DNA from 2 places in the Lutispora sp. genome. Region 1 is predicted to be linked to the other one. Evidence: riboswitches for the same ligand, from Rfam matches in the RefSeq annotation. Region 1 holds a riboswitch; the other holds the start of a gene.

Region 1 (20,534 bases):
AAGCTTTCAGAAACTATGATTTAATATTGATGTCCGGTTTTGATGATAAAAGGACCATAGCGGACATCAGGATTGTTGTAATAGCCGCCCTTGCTCACGATAGGTATGAATATGCCAATAGAGTATACGCCAGATTAAATGATATGGAAGATATCCGAAAAGAGATAGATGAGCTGCATAAATCGGGCAATAGATATGGAATGAAGAGTATCCATAAATTATACATACAGGTGAATAAAGAACTTAAGCTGATGATGGATTTATATGCCAAAGGACAGGAAGACAAATGGAGCAGGTTGCTGAAAAAGGATTTCAAGTCTATTTGTACCAAAGTTGTGGACTATGACTGCATAGGGATTGTTGACCAAATGTTCACTGAGGAGTATTCAGCTTACATGGATTTTGAGGAAATAAAAGATATAGTAAAGGTTACGGCTACATATTCCAAAAAGATTTTTCCGCTAAAGCTTCATATGATGAGAAGATATCTGGAATGTTTGGAAGCTGGGGATACACAGTGTGAAAACATGTTAGCGGTGGTAGAGTCTCTTTATGAAGGTTTGTCTGTTGCTCTGAAATATGCAACCGACAATACGGATACAGGGGTTTTCAAATTTAAAGAAATAATCGATAAGTTAAAATCCTATGATGATGTTCAAACTACATTGATAGCATGCATAGATATGCTTCATGATAATACAGAGCCTGAAATCAAGAGATTTGTGCTGTTATTGATGACAGGCTTATTCAGCTGCAGTAGAAGTATAAAAAGCATATTTGGGAGCAGCTACGATAAGAAGGAGAGCAAAAAGCTCATTTTGGAGTTTTGCAGAATATATATTGAGGAATTAAACAAAGGTACATATTTTCATGTAAAATTAGGTTTTGACCTTCTTGATTGTTTTTATATTGAAGAAGCCAAACAATATTTTGAATTTGCTATGAACAACATGGCTGAAGATGAGAAGGGAGCAGCAACTTCTCAGTTAATGTACTATGTTTGTGATTTGCTTATTAAGATAGATAAGGGATTAGACATTGATCCTGCTGATTATGAAAAGAAGAGTTTCTTTACAAAAGCGGTTTTGTCACTTGTGAAAAATGCCATGTATGAAAACCATGTGTCAAAATATCTAAGCAACAGGCAAGATAAGAATAGTGAGATTATAATCATGTTCAATGCCTTTAATTCAGCCTTGAAGCAGGATTATCATAAGGCTCAGGAGGTACTGAAAGGTCTTAGGCATAATAAGGAACTCTATGAAGCCTGTGAGATTCAAATCAGCAGTTTGCTAGTTAAGAATAATGAATATATATCCGAGGAAGAGGATTTAGTGGAAGAAGAGACAGCTGTTACTGTGGAAGAGTCGGATGAGGCAGCATTAATATCTGCTTTCTTAGTATTATTAGACCATGTCCATGACATAGAAAACTTCATGGAAGAGCTCCTTGACTTTGTTCCCCTATTGGCTGAGAGTGTATCCCAATGCCAGCTAATTGAAAATGATTTGGAAGACCAGTACAAAGTATGGACTTCAGTTATTGACAGGTATGTAGGCACCGTGGAAGCCTTATCCATGTCAGAACTCAGCAACAGAAGCGATGCATGCCTGAAGGCTTCAGCAGCAGCCAGGATTATGGGGAGGCATAGTGAATTTTTGAAATACATGGCTGAATACTGTGAAGTTGAACTGGAGCGTCTCACCAGAGGACAGAAAATATACAGCTACCAGGTTGCCCTTGCATATGAAGCCCACCTGATATGGTATGCAAGGTATAAGTATTATAGGAAGCATAATTTAAATATCAGTAAATCAGATAAGAAGCTGGGGTATTATCATATAGTATTCTTTAAAGCCTTTACTCTTATTGATGATTTTTCCATTCTCCATGAGAATATGACATATGTGAAAAGGATAACCCTGCTCTTTTCCAGGATAGGCTACAAGTTTTTGAATGTATACCAGAAGGAATACAAAGTTGGTAAAGAAGGCATATTGAACCATTTCAACTCCTTTTCCGCTGCCATAGAAAGATATGTCGATACTGAGAATGGGGAAGATAAAAGAATATATATGGATGTAGCCATAGATCTGGTGAAAAAAATGGAGGAGACGGCTGAAGATCAATTCTATCAAAAGGATAAATATGATATCAATGCTTTCACAAACAGCTTATTGTTCTTATGCAATGAAGAAATAACAAAGCTGGAGAATAAACCTGTTATTAAAGTGGCTTTTTTAAACCAAGAGGACATACATACTATAGCTATGGATGGTAAGTTCCAAAGCAGCTTCCATTTTTTAATCAGTAATGATGGCAAGGCAGATGCCCATGACTTCAGCTGCAGTTTTAAAATATTGAGGAAGGGAAAAATGCTCAGTATACCTTACACTCAAGAAAATCTAATACTAAAGGAGGATGAAAAGCTTCCAGTAGGATTCAAATATATATTTGATGAAGAAGGGGAATATGAGGTAGAGATAGAAACATGGCATTCTGATGGTATTTTTAAGAACTTCAGTTACAGCATAGATGTTAGAGACCAGGGCTTTGTTTTTGAAAGAATCAAGGAAAACACATATCCTACAGCCCCTATAGATGATGAGAGTAAATTCTTTGGTCGAAAAGCAATAGTACAAAGGATAAAGGATCGTCTATATGATGACAGCGACAGGACAACCTTTCTTATTTACGGATTGAGGAGGGTTGGTAAGACTTCATTGCTCAATCACATAGAAAACACTATGAAGGACAGATTTTATCCTATTCAATGTGACTGCCAGAATGTATTTGATGCCAACAATACAGGACAATTGATTTATCAGCTGTTTGTGGAGAATGTAGTTTATGGGTTGGCTGATGATTATGATATAGATATAGACATGCCATCGGAAGAGGATTTTGAGAAGAGCCCTCTACGCCAGCTGAAGAGATTTTTTATGATAGTGGAAAAAAGCATAGGGGACAAGTCCCTGCTGCTTTTAGTGGATGAGTTTGATGAGGTTGTTAAGAAAGTGGAAGATGAAGTCTACTCCCATGAATTGTTTGATTTCATAAGAACAAAAATGCAACATTCAAATAAGACCCGATTTATAATTGCAGGAGGAGAATATCTTCTCAATATAATGAAGAACAAGGCATTGAAGATTTCAGATACAGCCAAGCCTTTGGAAGTAGGGTTTTTGGAGCCGGATGAAGCCAGGGAGATGATGGTGAAGCCTCTCAGCGGTAAGGGTATTCAATGTCTGCCACAAACATTGGAGAGAATTCTCATGATAACATCTGGACACCCTTATTTCCTTACAGCCATTGGTAACGGGCTTGTTGAGCTGCTTAATAATGAAAAGGAAAGATATGTGATTTACCCGGACGATGTGGAATTTGTATCAGATAAATTGATTGATATGACGCAAAGTAACATGTACAAGCATTTCTGGGATTCTTTAAATACGAATTATAAGAAACTGATAGTTGCAATAATCGGGGAGCAATTAGAATCTTCCGGTGATTATATAGATATAGACAGACTTTATGATAGGATTAAGGAAGTGCGCGATGGCGGTTCCTTGTCCAGCGATTTATATAAAGACAAGGTGAGGGCAATTATCAATGAACTCATTTCCGGCAGGATTCTGTCAATAGAGAACAAAGATCGACTCACGGTTCGCATATCTGTAGAGCAATTGCGAAGATGGACGAGAAGATGGAAAAATGTAGATAGTGTTTTATACGAGATACAAGGGGGGATAGAGTCTGATGAATAACAGAATAGAATTGGTAGGCAGGGATGAGATTATCAAAAGAATATATGATAGAGTTAATGGTCATGACAGTGTATCCATAGTGGGTTATGACGGCATGGGTAAATCTTCTTTGCTGAATCATATAATTTCAGACTTCCATAAGCCTAATACTCTTATGGTTGAAATATTTGATTCCGAACCAGTAGATACTTTGGATTTTTATCAAACTCTATTTGAAAGTTTGGGAAGAGAAGTTGAAGAAAGCAGTGTTATTGACATTAACTTAAAATATGAGTTGAAGGAGAGATTCTTCAAGTACGAGAATTTCCAAGAGACTTCTGTTCTTAGAAAAACTCTCAATGATGTCTTTTATAAGCTGCGAAGATCAGGAATTAATACTGTGCTTGTAATCGATGACTTTGACCGAATGACTAAGTGCATCAATGAAGGAAATAAGGAAGATGCGTTGGAGAATTTTAAATACTTGAGGAATCTATCAAATAACAACAGGATAAAGGTAAGATATGTCATAACCAGCAAGAAAAGCATTGAGGCTATTTCAGAAGAATGTATGGTATCAGGGCTTCCGGGAATATTCAACAATCCAATAAAGCTTGAGCTGTTGGAGGACAAGGATATAAAGAAATATGTTTTTAAGCACTTATCCAAATATCAATACAGGATAAGCACTTATGAAGATGAGCTTATTAGAAGGGTTGGGGGACGAGTACCGGGGATCTTGAAGACAGCAGTTGAAGTATTGCTGGATTATAAAAAGTCAATGAATGAACTTGACAGCAGCTATGAAGCAGAATTTTTTCACAGGGTTGAGGAGCGTTGTGACTATATATTCAAATCCTATTGGAAGTGCATAACTTATGAAGAGCAAAGGCTGCTGAAACATTTATGCTGTGGAGAGGACATATCGGACATAAAGGAATCCATATTGGAGGTGGCAAAGCTTTCCTGCCAGGATATGAAACTTCTTAATGAGGATGACACCTTTGTGTCTGAGGCCTTTATGAATTATGTGAAAAAAGCAGAAGTAAACAAGGACACTGAGGAGGATATTCAGGGAGCAATTGATATTCTAAAAAAATCTAATGAAATTATAAAAGTTTCTCTGGAGGAATTGTGGGGCGCCTATGATATTGCAAAGAAAGTTATGATAGAGAAGCTGACCACGGATAGTAAAATCGGCGCCATGGATTTTGAAAAAAGAGAAGAATATAATCAGTATATTAGCACCTATTTTAAAGACCAATTTGAGAAATATGATATGGATATAGACCGTTGTGAGTTGTTGGATGGTATGTCTATTCAAAATGTATGGGACAGGCTGGATTCGGATATCAAGAAGCAAATAATACAGGCGGAGCTTCTGAGCCATGTTTACAGGGATACAGGTTTTGACCAGTCACCTTCCTGCAACCCTTATTGCACTGCCTTTGAAGCCATCATTAACAGAAAGGCGTTGAAGCCTGTAATCCAGGCAATGCAGAAACTTCATCCCGAGTTTGAAATAAAGAAGCCAAGCAAATTTGACAATAGTGATGATGGCTTACCAAACACCATGATGATAGGTGAGTTTAGAACTCTCCTCAATGACTATTTCTTTTATATTAAGTATAACTATAGAGATGAATTAAAGACTGATCCCATATTAAAAGTATATGAGCTTAAGTTTAAAGGCAAATTAACAGATATTAATGAGATCAGGAATGCATGCATGCATTGGGAAGATATAAACAAGGGAGAAAAGACTAGCGGAAGGAAGATTCTGGATGTATCCCATCTGGATCTTCTGAGGAAGCAAATGCTTGGGAAAGATGATATAAGTTGTGTAGAATATTTGCTAAAACTGGCAGATGCTTGTGAAGCTGTGAATTAAAGAAGCGGAGACTATGCTCTCCGCTTTTCTTAATACTTTTTCTTCAGCACCATCAATCGCTTAATAATTTCAGCCCTTATAACCTCGGGTTCAATTACGATGGCATGTCTGCCCAAAGAAAAGATACGAGTTAATACCTCTTCCCTCTCAAATTCATAATAGAAGATTGAGAGGCAATAGATATCCTTATCTTTGTCATAGTCTAATTCTCTTTGAAAACATGAAAACTGGAATAAAGCCCTCTCCAGAGAGTTATTAACATCTTTTATCTGCAGCACTATTGGATGGGGTGCCTTTTTAGCTTCTATGGACTTTTCAATATCCTGGCGGGATATATCATATTCACCTTCCAAATCTATGAGGTGCATATCTCTAAAACCTCTTAGTAGGCTTTTCACAGGTCTTTTTTCATCCAAGGAATAGGATATGAGATAGAACCAATCCTCCTTCATGGAATATTCCAGCTTATAGGGTATGCTTCTGCGGTTTTTGAGCAGTATTTCATTTTTTGTCATGTAAGAGTATTCAATGCCTTTATTTTCAAGGATTGCTTTAATAATGAGCCTGAAGCTGGCTCTGAGATTATCATCTATTTCTTCCAACTGCTTGCAGGGTCTGTTGATGGATAAACTACCCTCTGACACTATGTCTTTATATTCTGCCAGCATATCTTCAAGCTTTGTGATGGTTCCATTCTCTAAGAATAATTTCAGTTTTGGGTTTTTAATTATATGTTTAAGCCATTGCTTTTCTACCCTATAGGGCTGGACGGGAATGCCGCTATTAATGAAAAGAGAGTAATTTCCATCAGTTTGTCTATCCAGAAGGTAAAGATTGTAGGGTTCATTTTCATTCATCAGTGACTGGGATAGATTAAATTCTGAGGGAATGCCGTGGTTTTCTATCATATCGTTTATTTCCTTAGAGGATATGGTTTTTCTATCCTCATAGTAAAGGGAGTTTATCAACTCCAGTATCAAGCTGTAGTTCTTATTTTTTCCTTCAAGAAATAATTCCATAGCTTCCAAGCATATCACTCCATTCATCGCACAATTCCTGTCTGAGATTGCAGTTGGTGCTTTCAATAACTTCCGCATAATGGCCGAAGCTCCTTATCCAGGGCTTCATTTCGGTGGCATCGTTCACTTCAATGGTATAGATGAAGCTTTTATCCTCAATATTGGTGATTGTACCCCATTTGCCTTCTCTCTTTACTTTATTGAGTAAAAAGGATAGATCCTGGTGAGGATCAACGCTGAATCTTATTTTTACTATTGAAGTGCCTTCTTTTTCCCTCTTTGGACTTATGGACCAGCTGTGCTTGAAAAGGTCATCTATTTGAACCTTGTCATAGGGGCTTTTTTCCTGGGAGCCGGCTATATTAAAATCAGTGATTTTATCAACTCTGTATATGCCTATGGTTGAATTATCAGTGCTGCCTATCAGATACCATCTACCATAATATATGTCCATCACCATTTTTTTCGGTGAGATAAGCTTATTGATTATGCCGCGCCTGGAGCAGTACTCTATGTCTATTTTTTTATTGTTATTTATGCACCAAAGCAGCTTCCAGGCCATGTCTTCTTCCAGTACGGTATGGAAGTTTTTAAATCGATAAAGAAATAAACTTTTTCCCACTTCTTTGCTCTTTTTGTAATATCTCATATATTGCTCTATGGTATGGCTCAAATAATAGCCGGGGACGGAAGGAAATTCAATGTTGCAAAAAAATTCTACTGCATATTTGAGGCTTTTCAGTTCTTCATCGGTCAGTTGAGCGAAAAAGTCTTTCTTGGGCTCATAATACAATTTGCCCTTTTTCTTATACTGTATCTTCTCTATGAGATCTTGCTCTGCCATTTTATCAAGCTGACGAGTCAAAGTCTTTATATTAAAGTCATCTGACAAAGTGGGAATTTTGGCGCTGATTTCATTTACATCCATTCTGCTTTTCAAAACCTGTAGAATTAGGAAATATAAAGAAAGCTGGAGTTTGGTGGAGGATTTGGCATAGTAGGACTTTACCAGATAATTCTCCGTATCCTTGTAATAGTTATACTTCATTCTGAATCTGGTCTGCTTAGGTGTCTTTTTCCTGAAATGCCTTGGGCCAAGGATATTGAGCAATCGTCTGTAATCCTTGTCCACCAAGCTGCTGCTGTAGTTGAGCCTTTCTACAAAATCATCTTTGGTGTAGCAGCCATATAAAAAGGCATAGCGCAAAAAGGTTCTCAGCTTGTTGTAATCCTTTACGCTGCAGTTAAAGCTTTTGCCGTATTTGTTGCTGTATTTACTCATATGAGTCACCTCCTATTGCTGTAAATTAATACTTCTATGCCACCGCGAAAAAACCTTTATTTTTAAGCTATAGGGTATTCCTCTGGGGACTGGTCACTAGTCCCCAGTCTCTAGTCTCTGGTATTTTGGGTATTCCTTTAGGGTATAAGATCCTACGCTTGGCGCTCAGGATGGCAACTTTTATATCTGAAGCACATATCTAATATCCACACTATATGATGCACGTATACTTATTCTCTAGTCACTGTAGCTTTCTTCTATAATAGTGAAATCTAAGTAATATATAAGAGAGCATTTTTGTTAACTTTGCAAGTGACTCTTTGCGAAATCTAAAGTAGAGAATTCGTAAGCGCCACATGGAGGTGGCGCTAGGCGCAACCGGCGAAGCATAGGGCATGGATGCCCGTTTTGCGCCGTTAGAATTCTCTTTTAGATGAGCATTAGAGTTACCAAAGTTAATAACTTTTGCGATATTATATATTACTTAGATTGGCTATAAGGACTCAAAAGGAGTACCCTAGCCAACGCAAACAAAATCTATTATTGCATGAAAAATGGGATAGATTCTTTTTATAAGGAGCTATAATTATACACGTAACACAGAAAAAATTGATAATGAAAGGATGTATGTAAATGAATAGAATAATCGATTTTAAAGCACTAAAGGAAATGATTTATAACTATATTAACGCTATTGCTAATAAGCTTGAACATGATGATATCCAGAAGAACATTGTTCTCATCTGTGGCATCATCAGGACACTACCCCAATTCAGCCATAGTGTTGTAGGTGAGAACTTCTATAAAGTCATGGTGGCAGTTCCAAGAAAAAGCGGAGTTGAGGACATTATACCTGTGACTATTTCAGAGAGAACCTTTGACCTGAGCAGCCTTTCCGTAGGAAAGATCGTATCTTTGGTAGGGCAGTTCAGATCCTATAAATATATTACCCAAGAGGGAAGAATGCAGTTGAAGCTTACAGTTCTAGCCAATGAGGTTGAAATCCTTAATCAGGATGAATACTTCAGGTATGAAAATACCATATTGCTGGACGGTTATGTTTGCAAAAAGCCTGTCCACAGGACTACCTCCCTTTCAGGCAAAGAAATAACCGACATCATGTTGGCTGTAAATCGAAGATATTACAAGACAGATTACATACCTACAGTGATATGGGGCAGAAATGCCATATACACGGCAGATTCATCTATGGGAGACAGGATAGTCGTGACAGGAAGGATAGAGAGCCGACAGTATGAAAAGCCTCTTGAATCAGGGGAAATGCTGCAAAGGACGGTCTATGAAGTAGCAGTTTCCAGCGTAGTGGTTACAGGCGAGAATAACAGCAAGCCGGAGCAGCAATACTGCTCCGACTCTGTAGCCTAATCTTAGCTTTATTGGAAAGCCTCATATATGGCTTTTATGGCTCTTTCAAAATCTCCATTTTCAATCCCTATTATTATATTTAACTCACTGGAGCCTTGGGTGATCATCCTGATGTTTATGCCTTCTTTTGCTAAAGCAGTAAAAACCTTGGCGGATATTCCCTTAGTATTTATCATGCCTCTTCCTACCACAGCTACCAGAGCCATATTTGGATAGCATATTATAGAATCAGGATTGCAGTATATGCGAATTTCTTCCACAACTTTCTGCAGTTTGGAATTCAATTCTGAATCAGATATTATCAATGATATGGAATCTATGCTAGAAGGCATATGTTCTACTGAGATATCATTGGTTTCCATTATGGTCATCAGTTTCCGGAAAAAGCTTCTATCTGAACCCATAAAGGTTTTTTCTATGGATATGACAGTAAAATCCTTTTTGCCTGCGATTCCAGTAATAGTCCCAGTGTGGCTTACAGGGGAAATATCACTGAGAATCATGGTTCCTGCATCCTCAGGGGCATTGGTATTTTTTATATTAATGGGGATTCCAGCCTCTCTTGTTGGGAAAATGGCTTCTTCATGCAGCACAGAAGCCCCCATATATGATAGTTCACGAAGTTCTTTGTATGTAACCTTTTCCATAGGTTTTGAGTCCTTTACGATTCTAGGGTCTGCCATGAGAAATCCGGATACATCTGTCCAGTTTTCATAAAGTTGAGCCATTACTCCTTTGGCAATTATTGCGCCGGTTATATCAGAACCGCCCCTTGAGAAGGTTTTTATCTCTCCGTTGGGCATGACACCGTAAAAGCCGGGAATCACTGCATGAGATACATCTGCCAGTCTGGCATTTACTTTATCATCAGTAGCTTTTGCATCAAACTTGCCAGTTTTATCAAACAGAATCAATTCTTCAGCATCTATGAATTCGTAGCCCAGGTAGTTGGATAGTATAAGACCATTTAAGTATTCACCTCGACTTGCAGCATAATCCCTGGAAGCACCATGAGCAATCTTTTCCTTGATTTCATCTAATATATCTTCCATTCCAAAGCTAAGGTTTAGATCAGAACATATATCTAAAAATCTCTTTTTTACAATATTATAGATATCATCAAAACTTAGATTGTGTGCTGCAAGCTGCTGACACATATATAAGAGATCCGTTATCTTATGATCCTTCTTATCTCTTTTGCCTGGTGCAGAAGGTATGATATATCTTCTCCTGTTATCAGATTCTATAATCTTTTTAACCTTGGCAAACTGTTGACTATCTGCCAGGGAGCTGCCTCCAAATTTTGCAACTATTATGTCATTCATTTTTATTCCCCCTAATATTATAGAATGTAATGAAAAATCCTATATAACAATACTCAATATTTTATTATCTTTATGGCGGTGTGTCAAGCTACAATTTACACATGTATGTCATACATATACAATAATATATTTTGTAATTTCTAACGATAGAGGATTTGATTTGCTGGTCAGGGTATGTTTAAAAGAGACGATATATGATATAGTAATAATATGGAAGGTTAACTAAGAGGAAGGAGGGAGCCTGTGAAAAGAATTGTTGCATTTACCGGTGCAGGCATATCCAAAGCCAGCGGCATACCTACATTTCAGGATATGGAAGGTATAAGGGATAAGCTGAGCATAGATTATTTTATGAGCAATACCAGGGATTTCTATGATGTTCTGCTGGAAATGAAGAAAAATATTGATAAGGCTTCACCTAATACAGCTCATAAAGCAATAGCAGAATATGACTTGCCTGTGGTCACCATGAATATTGACGGACTTCATAAAAGGGCAGGAAGCAAAAATGTTATTGAAGTACATGGCAATTTTGATTTTGTTTTTTGCACTAGGTGCAATAAGCATTTTGATTTTTCCTATGTTAATAAATCTTTATACTGTGATGAATGTAACAGCCTCTTGAAACCTAATATAGTTCTCTATGGCGAGAACATACCCAGGTATTTTGAAGCTATTGATGTTATAGGCTCTGCCGATGAATTGCTGGTAGTAGGCACATCTTTTTATACTTCAACGGCGACAATGATGGTGGGAGCTGCCCAAAGAGCGGGGATAAAGGTAACCACCATAAATAAAGAAGCAGAAAATGAAGTCCCCAAGTATTTGCATAAAATACTGGGAAGATAATTCAAAAAACGAGGAGGTAGTAAAATAATGAAAGAAATATATACAAGAAGAAGTATAAGAAAATATGAAGATAAACCTGTCACAGATGAGCAGATTCATGAACTTTTAAGAGCTGCCATGTATGCACCTTCTGCAGGAAATGAGAAGCCCTGGCACTTTGTTGTTATAAAAGACCGTGCAATTTTAAACGAGATTACCACATATCATCCTCATACACAGATGCTGAAAGAGGCGCCGCTTGCAATTGCTGCCTGCTGTGATATGAGTAATCTGAAATATGATGGGGCATTCTGGCTTCAGGATATGGGTGCGTGTATACAGAATATATTGCTTCAGGCAGAATCCATGGGATTGGGCACATGTTGGTGTGGAGTACATGCCAGACAGGAGCTGGTAGAGAAAGTTTCAAAAACATTAAGCTTGCCTGAGCACATAATACCTGTTGCTATTGTTGCAGTAGGATACCCAGGAGAAAAGAGAGAGGTAAGGGAAAGATTCAATCCAGAGAGAGTTCATTATAATAAATGGTAGAGCAAGGGAGAACAGTTTATGAAAATCATTATTGCTCCTGATTCCTTCAAGGGAAGCTTAACATCTTCCCAAGTTTGTGCTGCCATAAAAAAGGGTATTAGAAAAGCAGATGAAAACATAGATATTGTAAGTATACCAATGGCAGACGGAGGAGAAGGTACTGTAGATGCTTTGATGAACTCCCTGGGGGGTTCAAAAATTCAGGTGTGGGTGAAAGATCCCTTATTCAGAAGAATAAAGGCTCAATACGGTATATTGGAAGACGGGAAGACAGCTGTGATTGAAATGGCTTCTGCCTCCGGGTTGGCATTGTTGTCTCTGAAAGAGAGAAACCCCATGAATACTACTACATATGGGACAGGAGAACTTATAAAGGATGCTTTGGATAGAGGCTGTCGAAACTTTATCATCGGCATCGGCGGCAGCGCCACCAATGATGGAGGTATTGGAATGGCAGCTGCATTAGGAGCCAAATTTTATGACCGAGAGAAAAATACAATAGAATTGACAGGAAGCGGATTGCTTAAGCTTGATTCTATAGATTTGAGCCAGTTGGATCCAAGGGTGAAAGAATGTAACTTCAGGATATTCTGTGATGTAGAAAATCCTTTATATGGCATTAAGGGCGCTGCCTATGTATATGGAAGGCAAAAAGGTGCAGATGATGACATGATAGAAAGGCTTGATATGGGATTGCGCCGTTTGTCAGAGATAATTGAGAGGGATTTGGGAAAAAGTGTGGCTTCTATTCCCGGTGCAGGGGCTGCAGGAGGATTGGGAGCAGGGCTGGTGGCTTTCCTCAATGCCAAGCTGGAAAAGGGCATAGATCTTTTGATGGAAACCATAGGCTTTGAAGAACAAATAAAGGACGCAGATTTGATTATTACCGGGGAAGGTAAGATGGATGAACAAACCAAGTACGGCAAAACCATCTTCGGAATAATAAAGGCTGCCAAAAAGCAGGGGATTCCTGTGGTGGGTATCTGTGGCTCCATAGGTGATGGAGTGGAGGAGCTCTACACCGAAGGGTTAAACAGTGTCTTTTCTATAGTGAACAGACCTATGCCCCTCTGGCAGTCCATAGAGCAGACTTCTGAGCTTTTGACCTCCACAGCAGAGAATGTTATACGGCTTTTTTTAAAGGCCTCAAAGGCCTACCCTAATACACGCGGCACTACTTATTTACCACATTAATAGGATTACCTGACAGGTAGTGCTTTAGATTATCCTCTGCCATATCCATGATTCTCTGTCTTGCTTCATTTGAAGCCCATGAAATATGAGGCGTTATGATGCAATTCTTTGCCTTAAGCAAAGGATTGCTTTCTTTAATGGGCTCTGAAGACACCACATCAAGGGCTGCTGCTGCCACTTTTCCGCTGTTTAATGCTTCTGCCAGGTCTTCTTCAACAATTAAGGCACCCCTGGAATTGTTTATTATTATAACACCATCCTTCATCTTAGCTATGTTACTCTTGTTTATTATTCCCTTTGTTTGTTCATTGGAAGGACAGTGCAATGTTATAACATCAGACGAAGCCAGTAATTCGTCTAGTTCTGCATATCTCATAGTTTCACTTTCTAAAGATTTGTCTTTGCTGGGGTTGTATGCCAGTATATTCATGCCCATGGCCTGTGCTATTCTTCCGGTAGCCTGGCCTATTCTTCCATAACCAATAATACCCATGGTCTTTCCTGCCAGCTCTATTATGGGATGATGCCAGTAGCACCAGTCAGGGCAGTTTGCCCAATTACCTTTATGTACTGATTCATTATGGATTCCTACATGATGACATATTTCCAGCAGTAAGGCAATTGCCATTTGGGCTACAGTGGCTGTTCCATAGCTGGGTATATTGGTTACAACTATACCTTTTTTAGTTGCAGTTTTCACATCTACCACATCATAACCAGTTGCAAGAACACAGATAAATTTTAGCTTCTCAGCTTTTTCCAAAACATTGCCTGGCAATGGAGTTTTATTGGTAAAAACTATATCCGCATCTATTACTCTACTAAGTATAAGATCATCATGATTTCTGTCAAAGGCAGTCCTGTCATAGACAACTAACTCTCCATACCTTTCAAACTGTTTCCAGGACAAATCTCCCGGATTTATTGTATATCCATCCAGTACGACTATTTTCATAGGCCATACCCCTTTCTATGTTTAATAGCATTTGATTCTGTGTCTTTACTCTATACTACAAACTTAAGCTTTTATTGTCAATGTGAAGGTCTGTTATAAAATGATGGATTATGTCTTACGGAACTAAAAATTCTATATAAGGAAGGTAAAAATTCAGATAAGGTAGAAATAATAGATATTAAGAAATCATGATCATATTAACTTAAAGGATGAGGGTGTATATAGTGAGACAGGTAACAGCTGCAATAATAAAAAGGGATGAAAAATATCTCATATGCCAGAGGAATGCAGATGATGAATGCGGGCTCCTGTGGGAGTTCCCCGGAGGCAAGCTGGAAGAAGGAGAGACACTGGAAGAATGTATAATTCGAGAAATTAAAGAGGAACTGGATTTGGATATTAGAGTATTAAATATATTTACCACTAATGTATACCATTTTGACAGCAAAGAAATACTCTTCACAGTCTTTAATGCTGAAATAGTAGGAGGCACCATGAAGCTCAACGAGCATAATGATGCCAGGTGGGTAACATTAGAAGAGCTGCCAGACTATGAATTTATGCCGGCGGACATTGTGTTTGTTGAAAAATTGTTAAGCGATAAATAATGAATAGAGAGACTTATTCTGACCAGGATAAGTCTTTCAGTTTTTATGGCGAATTATGTCAAATATCATCGACAAAAAAATAGAGGTATAAAGACATATATGTAGAATAATACATAAAAATACAAATTATAGCAAAGGGCAAACTTGCCGAAAGGTAAGGACGCAAAGCCACGGGTCTAAAGATTCTTCTATGATAGCCGGGTTGCCGAATTTGTATGTAGATGAAATATCCTACGCTTTTTCGGCGTGGGATTTTTTTTATGAACTTTATAAAATTCTATCATTTAAACGAAAGGCAGGTTTAGTAGAAATGAGAAAAGACAATAAGCATGCCATACTTCTGCTTGTAATAATGTTTGTAATAGCACTAACCAGCTTTGTAAGTGGGGACAGCGGAAATCTTTCATTTAAAGCCAAACCAGGGGGAGATGTCCGCATGGATGGAAATAATATTGTGTGGATGTCTTACAACAATGGGAACTGGGATATCTACCATATGGACATATCAACAGGGGTAGAAACTCAGATCACTCATGATTCAGGCACACAAGGAAATCCGGATGTATGGCAAAACTACATAGTATGGCAAAGCAACGGAGAAAATGGTTCAAGAAATTTTGACATCTATCTTTATGATATGGAAAGCAAACAGGAGAAGAAAATATCAAATATAGAAGGAGATCATCAAGACCCCATTATATCAAATGGCAAAGTTGTATGGGTAGACACTGAATATGGTGAAAGAAATATTATGCTTTATGATATTAAGACTGAAACTCTGGATAAAGTTTCATCAGATGGAGCTCAAGCCTTTGGAATATCTTTTGACGGGCAAGTTATATCCTGGATGGATGCTAGAGATGGAGATTTTGACATATATTTGTATGATACTTCACAAAAAACTGAAAAACAAATTACCTATGGATTAGGAGACGAATTGGATCCACTGGTGTCTGACGGGAAAGTGGTCTGGATGGTTTCCCATAACGGAGTAAGCCAGGTATATATGTATGAGACAAAAAATGGATATACTACAAAGTTAACGGCAGGAAGAGATAATCATAGACCAATAGCTTTCTCAGGAGACTCAGTGCTGATAATAAAGGATGACAAACTCGTATTAAATGATGTCAACAGGATAGTAGAGCAGCCTATAAAATCACCTTCGGGGACCATACCTAAACAAGCTTTTTTATACGAAAATAAAGTCATATGGTATGACGGAAAAGGAATAGTTGAAGAAAAAGTCAGTGATGCTGTAAAAAGAGGGCTGATTGCTGAAAATGATGGACAAGAACCAGCAAATCCAACTCCTACACCTACCCCATCACCCAATAATAAGCATTCAGCATCAGATAAAGATGACAGGGACAGCAGTGAAAATGATAAGCAAGAAGTGAATGGCAGAATACTTATAAGATATGACAGGGACAACATTATAGGCTCACAAGATGGAAGAATGACAATGAAAATAGCTGCAGGAACCTTTGACAAAGATACATATATTATCATCAATCAAGACAGTCAATTCAAAGGCGATGGCTATCTTTGCCTGACTCCAGTATACAGATGGCATATAGAGGGAAATGTAAAGCCGCAAAAACCTATAGAAATATCCATAAGCTATAAAAATATAACTTTAAACCATAATCCCAAGAAAATATGCCTATATGAAATACAGGACAATGAAATACCAAAGCCTATCACACTGAAAATTGACCACCAAAGCAATATGCTTACTTCCACAGTGAGAGACAATGGAAAGGCAGCTTTAATGATATATAATAAAGAGTTCAATGACACTGAAAAACACTGGGCATCGGACGTGCTTGAGATAATAGCGGCGCACCATATTATCAACGGCTATGAAGATGGAAGCTTTAAGCCTGATAAAGATATGACCAGAGCTGAATTTGTAAAAATACTGATAAGCAGCCTTCACATAAACAAAGAAGATATACAGGCGTATGATATCAATTTTATAGATGTTCCAGAAAACTATTGGGCATCAGAATATATAAACATAGCCTATGAAAAAGGATGGATATCTGGCTACAACGGCAAATTTAATCCCAATGACACCATAACAAGAGAACAAATGGCGTCAATACTCATGAGAGCATATAAAGACATCGCAGCATATGCAGAGAGTTCTAGTGATGATAAACCCAATCTATCTGATTATAAAGACAAAGACAAAATCAGCCCGTGGGCATTGGAGGCAATGAAAGAGGCTGTAGAGCTTGGAATAATCAATGGCTATAACAATGAGCTAAGCCCTGGTAGAAATGCTACGAGAGCTGAAGCTGCTGTTATGCTCTACAGGTATCTTGAAAAATTAGGCAAGATGTAAAAAAACTATTGGAAAGAGGGGAAGAGTATGATAATAAATAAATGCAAAAGGCAAATTGCCCTAATGCTTGTATTTGTAATAATGCTTACCTTGGTATTCCCTATAGGCACCTTTGCAGAAGATGACAGCAACGATTCTGAGGAAAAGTATATCAGAGCCATCCCTAAGCTTTTTAACCCCAGTGCAGGGGAAGAAATTACAATAGAGTGGATTTTCCAAATAGATCATGACACCATAATCAAAATATATAGAAACAATATAGATGATAATGATGAAAACTTGGTATATGAAAGCAACTGCTATTCTCACGGAGACTATACGCCCAACTATTGGACCTGGGATGGAAGAGGAAATGATGGAGAAATTGTACCTCCCGGCAGATATATCATTATATTTATACCAAATGATGAATTTAGAGATTTTCCTCTAAAAACAGCCTTTGGTGTGGGAACAACTGCTGCAGTAGACATGGAAATAGATCCCAATATGGGAGGAAATAATGAATTTAGAGTTCATGGATCCATAGAAGAGAATACATCTAAGATAGAATTGTTTTTTGACAATACTTCCAAAGGACTTATTGAAATAGAAAGAGATGCTGAAGGTTCCATAATATCATTTGAATCTTCCGGACAATTTATTGGAGAAATTGATGAGGAAGCAGGTGAGTGGAACTTTTATGTCAAGCTGCCTGCATATGAAATAGTTAATATTACGGCTACAAAGACAAACATAAATCAATCACCTAAGGTAGATGAACTAGGAGAACCTATACTGGATGAAAATGGAGAACCTGCATTTGACGAGGAATCAGAAACAGTTGATTTAGGTCCTATAAGAGTATTAAGGCATATTATGAGAGCTCATGATAATTTGGCTGGTATGGCAGGGCATTATTATTATAACAGCTCCAGATATACAGATATAATTGAAGCCAATGAATTGGAATATCCTTATGTAGCATATATAGGAGATAATCTTTTGATACCCGAACCAGATAAAGGCGGGGAACCTCCTTCTTCAGAAACGCTAGATGACGAAGATATACAAAAACATTGCGGGCTGGTTGATTTAACTACCGGTGAGCTCATAGGGGATCCAGTCAATGCTGTTAACGGCAACTATGTCTACACACATAACGATATAGAAATAACAGGCACCTTCCCCATAAGCTTCAGAAGATTTTATAACTCAAGAGACAACTATGAGGGAAATTTAGGAGCCAATTGGCATCATAACCTGGAGATGAGACTTCAGGATATGAATGACGGTACCATAGAAATAATATTTGATGATGGACATAGAGAAATATTCACAGCAACAGGTGGTAATAAATATGCATCTGAGCCTGGTAAATACTCAGAGCTATATAAAAATAGTGATGGTACCTATACTTTTACTTCTTTATATGATAAAACAAAATACAATTTTAATGAGAGGGGACAGCTTGTACAGAAGATAGACAGCAATGGAAATTCAATAGAATACATCTATGAAGATATGATGCTTTCGGAGATACGAAGCGACAGCGGATACTTATTAATCCAATACTATACCCATGGATATATAAGAAAAATATCAGACCACACAGGTAGATATGTTGAATACAGCTATTCAGGAAGAAATCTTACCAGATTCAGGGATGTTGAAGGAAATATAATAGAATATAAATACGATTCTCAAAATAGAATGACAGAAATAAGCAGCCCAAGAAAAGACGGCAATATAAAAAATAAATATGATGAATATGGCAGAGTGGTGGAGCAGACACTGGCAGACGGAAGCACAATGTATTTTGATTATGACGATATAAACAGGACCACTACCCTCACAGAAAGAAATGGCAGCAGAATCATATACAAATACGATGATAAATATAGAATAACTGAAGCAATATATGAGGATGGCGTAGAAAAATATACCTATAATGACAATAACGAAAGAACCTCATTTACAGATAAGAAAGGAAATACCTACTATTACCAATATGACTCCAATGGAAACCTAATATCTATAAAAGACCCGTTGAATCAAATAACAGAATATACCTATGATAAAAACAATAGAATAACATCAATAAAACATCCTGACGGCAGCACATATAGCTTTACCTATGACAGCAAAGGTAACTTGCTGACAAGCACAGACCCTGCCAACAAAACAACAAGATACGAATATAACTCAAAGGGATTGCCTGTGAAGATTATAAAGCCGGATAACAGCATAACGGAGATAACCTACGATAACAAGGGCAATACTTTGGAAGTCAAAGACGCTTTGGGCGGTATAACCAAGTACGAATATGATTCTCTTAACAGGATTAAATCTGTGACAGACTCAAATGGCAATAAAACAATCTATGAATTTACAGATACAGGAGAATATAAAAAGGTTACTGATGCGGAGGGCAACAGCGCATCATACAAGTACAATGTAAATGGCAAGCTGGAAGAGATAACAGATCCAAACGGCAATACCATAACATATAAATACAATAAAGGCGATCAGCTGATTGAAATTATAGACCAGCTAGGAAATAAGATAAGCTATGAATATGATGAACTGGGCAACATTAAAAAAATAACTGACAAAAACGGTGCAGTCACTGAATATGAATACGATTCACTAAGCAGGGTCACATCAATAAAAGACCCAGAATCCAATATTGTATCCTTTAAGTATGATGCTAATGGTAATGTAGTTGAAGTTAAAGATGCCAGAAACAATACATCAAAATATGAATATGATGAACTCAATAGGCTGATAGCGACCATAGATGCCAATAATGCCAAAACAACCTATGAATACGATTCACTAGGCAGAATCATAAAAGTAACTAATGCACTAAACCATTCTACTGAGTACCAGTATGACGAAGCAGGAAGAATCAAAGAAATCAAAGATCCATTAGGCAATACAAGCTCCTACACATATAACCAACTAGGACTTTTAGAAACAGTAACAGATGAAGACGGAGCAATAACTCGATACGAATACGATGCTTTAGGAAGGCTTATCAAAACTACAGACCCTGAAGGAGCTATAACCCAATGGGAATATGATGCTAATGGCAATATAATTAAAGTTATTGATGCACTAGGCAATGAAACAAAATACACCTACGACAAGATAAACAGAGTTAAGACCATAACAAATGCCTTAGGCCATAAAAAAACCTATGAATATACAAAAACTGGACAAGTTGCCTCTGTAACAGACGAAAATGGAAACAAAACAAGATATAAATACGATGCATTGGATCAACTCATAGAAGTAATAGATGCCAATGGTAACAATACAAGATATAAATATGATAATATGGGCAACCTTATAGAAGTCCATAAATACAGAAGCATAGAAAGCAGCACCATAAGCTCTTTCACTGCTATGAGTAT
Region 2 (2,979 bases), on a different contig from region 1:
GCTCAAGTTTGATAATAATACTTATGAACATTCATTAAATGTGGCGAAATATTCTGAAAGGCTTAATAAACTGCTATGTACTGGTATAGATAGCAGTATTATGTATTATTCCGGACTGTTCCACGATATAGGAAAGTTAAAAATAAACCTGGATATTTTAAACAAAGAAAGCAGCTTAAAGGACGAAGAATTTGATATTATTAAGAAGCATACAAATATAGGATATTCTATAATGAAAAAATACTCCATGCCCAAAGAACTGCAGTATTCTGCATTTTACCATCATGAACGATGGGACGGTAAAGGCTATCCTGTAAAGCTTAAAGGGGATAAGATCCCTCTTGTAGCTAGGATTATCAGTGTATGCGATGTATATGATGCCTTGACTTCAGACAGACCATACAGAAAAGCCTTTACCATGGAAGAAGCAGTGAGTATGATGAAAAATTCTAATGGGCAGTTTGATCAGGAAATATTCAAAATCTTTATTAATAATCTGGATTCAATAATCGATACACCACTATAAATTTAAAAACCGGGATAATATGAATGGGGTTCATTTGAAATATGCATAGTCAGAATCTGAAACAAAGCTTCCTTCGGAAAACATAATATTTTTTCTTATCTTGATTTGAACTTGATTTAATATCCTTATCAAATCTACTCTTTCATTTTCATCTATGGTAAATTCAACTCCATATTCATTCAAATTGTTTTTAACTTCCCGGTTCCTTATAATATATCCTCTAACTTTTATTTCTTCCTCTAATAATTGAAAAGTAAACTGCAATATGATTTCATTACGGGCAGGAAATTTTATGTTAGATATAAAGCATAGTCCTCCTGGGCCTATATCTTTGATAAGCACCTTTGTTTTGCCTATATTTACTTGATTACCTTTGACTTCTAACACTTCCAAAACTGCTTCCAGTGATAAGGGAAGCTTAATTCTGAAAAACTTACGCCTGTTTTCTGTTAGTGATTCTCCTGTGTTATTCACTATTGTAGGCTTGCATTTCTTTCTGGCCAGTATCCTTTCTATTCTCTCCAGATCTACCGGCTGACTATATATATAGCCTTGTCCTGCATGACAGTTAAGATGCTTTAGGTAGGATAGCTGATCCCAATTCTCTATTCCCTCGGCAACCATTTTTATCTTGAGCCTCTTTGTCAGATGAATGACAGATTCAACAATCGCAGAATTAGTGCTATCAAATGGAACATCCTTTATGAAAGAACCATCCAACTTAATAATATCTACTTTAAAGAAGTTCAAATATGCAAAGGAGCTAAAGCCTTTTCCAAAATTATTAAGAGCTATCTGAATCCCTAAAGACCTTAAACTTTCGATATGAGAATTCAATTTATAAGTGTTTTTCAATAGAATATTTTCTGTAATCTCTATGATCAAAAATTTAGGATCCAGCTCGTATTCGTCTATTATGGTTTTTATCTTATCTGCAAAATCACTTTCCATAAATTGAATACCAGAGAAGTTAACAGCCACTTTTATGGGAGGCAAACCCTTATCCAGCCATCTTTTATAATTCTTGCAGACTTCTCTCAATACCCATTTACCTATGTCAATGATCAATCCTGTCTCATCTGCCAAGTGGATAAATTCATTGGGCAATACCAATCCCCAATCAGGATGCATCCATCTGACCAATGCTTCCACCGCTAAGATCTCACCGCTTTTTAAATTGACAATAGGTTGATACAGAACTCTCATCTCATCTTTTTCTATAGCATAGTACAAATCGTTTTTCATCAAAAATTCTCTATAGCTTTGACTATTTAGTTCAAAGGAATAATACTTGTATGGATTTTTTTCTTCTATTTGAGACTGCTTTTTATTAGAAATCCCATCCTGTTCAATCATACCGTCATTTTTCTTACTAGACTTACTTAATAATCTCCTCTCCAAAAAAGCCATATTACATTCCCCCCTGAAATATGTGCTTCATTTTATAAATATCCTTGTCCCACTCTTTGTTAACCCACTTAAAATAATATAAAAATGGCAACCATCAAAAACTGGCTGCCAAAAATAAGTTAATTGGTAGCCTGACAATCATAGCACACTTGTGCTTTAGACTCATAGCTTTGCGTCCTTACCTTTCGATAAGTTTGCCGTTGCAATTACACTATTTTAGAATTCTATTTAGTTATATATTAATCTTATAGTATCATATAGTTTATCATATATTTACCAAAATTGGAATAGCTATCTTTTATTCTATTTCGAATCAAATAATAGCATTAACCTCTTTATAACGACTCACTTTCGCCTGGCTTGTTTAGCAACTCTTTTTCGCTCTTCTCGTGAAACATTGACAATAAAATGATATATACGCACATAAGAATCATCTATTTCTGGGTTTTTATGCAAAGTCATTATAACTCCCTTTAAATCCTGAGAGTAGCATGTCATATCTATAATAGGACCTTCCTTATTGAAAAACCTTTTTCCTTCTTCATCTTCAAAATAGTAATTTTCTAATATAGCTTTTCTTTCATATAAAACCTTCTCCAACCTAGTCTGCTTATTGAATACAATAGTAAATCCAAATCCGCCATATTCCCTCAAATACCCGAACAACTGTCCCAACTGCTTTTTGAATTTTTCCGGTTCCCATTCCTTATTTTCACCTGTTGCGATATTCATATAATCTTCACCGGATTTATAAATAAAAAAATCCAATTCTCCAGATTTACTGGAAGCATATCCTTGAGGAGCTTCTCGCGATACTTCATAGCCATAATGGTTCAAAGACATTTTAAGACCAGACCACAGAATATCACTCAATTCATTTTCACTGAGCTTTTCTATATTTACAGGTTTTTCAGAAACAAGCTGAATTGCTTTATTTATATCCTTCAATACTCTGAGCTCATCCTCTGTCACAGCTATTGGACTTATCATCTTAATGGTATTCTGGGAAGCCTCGGTAAATTCTGCAGCCAAATCCCTCTTTT

What was found. Region 1 has a riboswitch for cyclic di-GMP ahead of ACESM9_RS07510 (S-layer homology domain-containing protein). Riboswitches for the same ligand answer to the same signal wherever they lie in the genome.
Region 2: it holds a riboswitch for cyclic di-GMP, as region 1 does, so the genes downstream of both, ACESM9_RS15260 (EAL domain-containing protein) here and ACESM9_RS07510 (S-layer homology domain-containing protein) in region 1, are expected to answer to the same signal.

The regions. Positions count from the first base shown of each region.
Region 1 covers NZ_JAWLCK010000037.1:1,520-22,053, reverse strand. Annotated here, with positions in the region: gene ACESM9_RS07565 (ATP-binding protein) at 1-3,767, shown strand, start outside; gene ACESM9_RS07560 (ATP-binding protein) at 3,760-5,637, shown strand; gene ACESM9_RS07555 (WYL domain-containing protein) at 5,667-6,683, opposite strand; gene ACESM9_RS07550 (helix-turn-helix transcriptional regulator) at 6,640-7,938, opposite strand; gene ACESM9_RS07545 (single-stranded DNA-binding protein) at 8,572-9,324, shown strand; gene ACESM9_RS07540 (aspartate kinase) at 9,333-10,649, opposite strand; gene ACESM9_RS07535 (SIR2 family NAD-dependent protein deacylase) at 10,893-11,498, shown strand; gene ACESM9_RS07530 (nitroreductase family protein) at 11,526-12,029, shown strand; gene ACESM9_RS07525 (glycerate kinase) at 12,048-13,223, shown strand; gene ACESM9_RS07520 (D-2-hydroxyacid dehydrogenase) at 13,204-14,178, opposite strand; gene ACESM9_RS07515 ((deoxy)nucleoside triphosphate pyrophosphohydrolase) at 14,403-14,786, shown strand; cyclic di-GMP riboswitch class I at 14,914-14,996, shown strand; gene ACESM9_RS07510 (S-layer homology domain-containing protein) at 15,097-17,139, shown strand; partial or broken gene ACESM9_RS07505 (DUF6531 domain-containing protein) at 17,167-20,534, shown strand, end outside.
Region 2 covers NZ_JAWLCK010000204.1:21-2,999, reverse strand. Annotated here, with positions in the region: gene ACESM9_RS15265 (HD-GYP domain-containing protein) at 1-526, shown strand, start outside; gene ACESM9_RS15260 (EAL domain-containing protein) at 557-1,936, opposite strand; cyclic di-GMP riboswitch class I at 2,059-2,145, opposite strand; partial or broken gene ACESM9_RS15255 (hypothetical protein) at 2,282-2,979, opposite strand, start outside.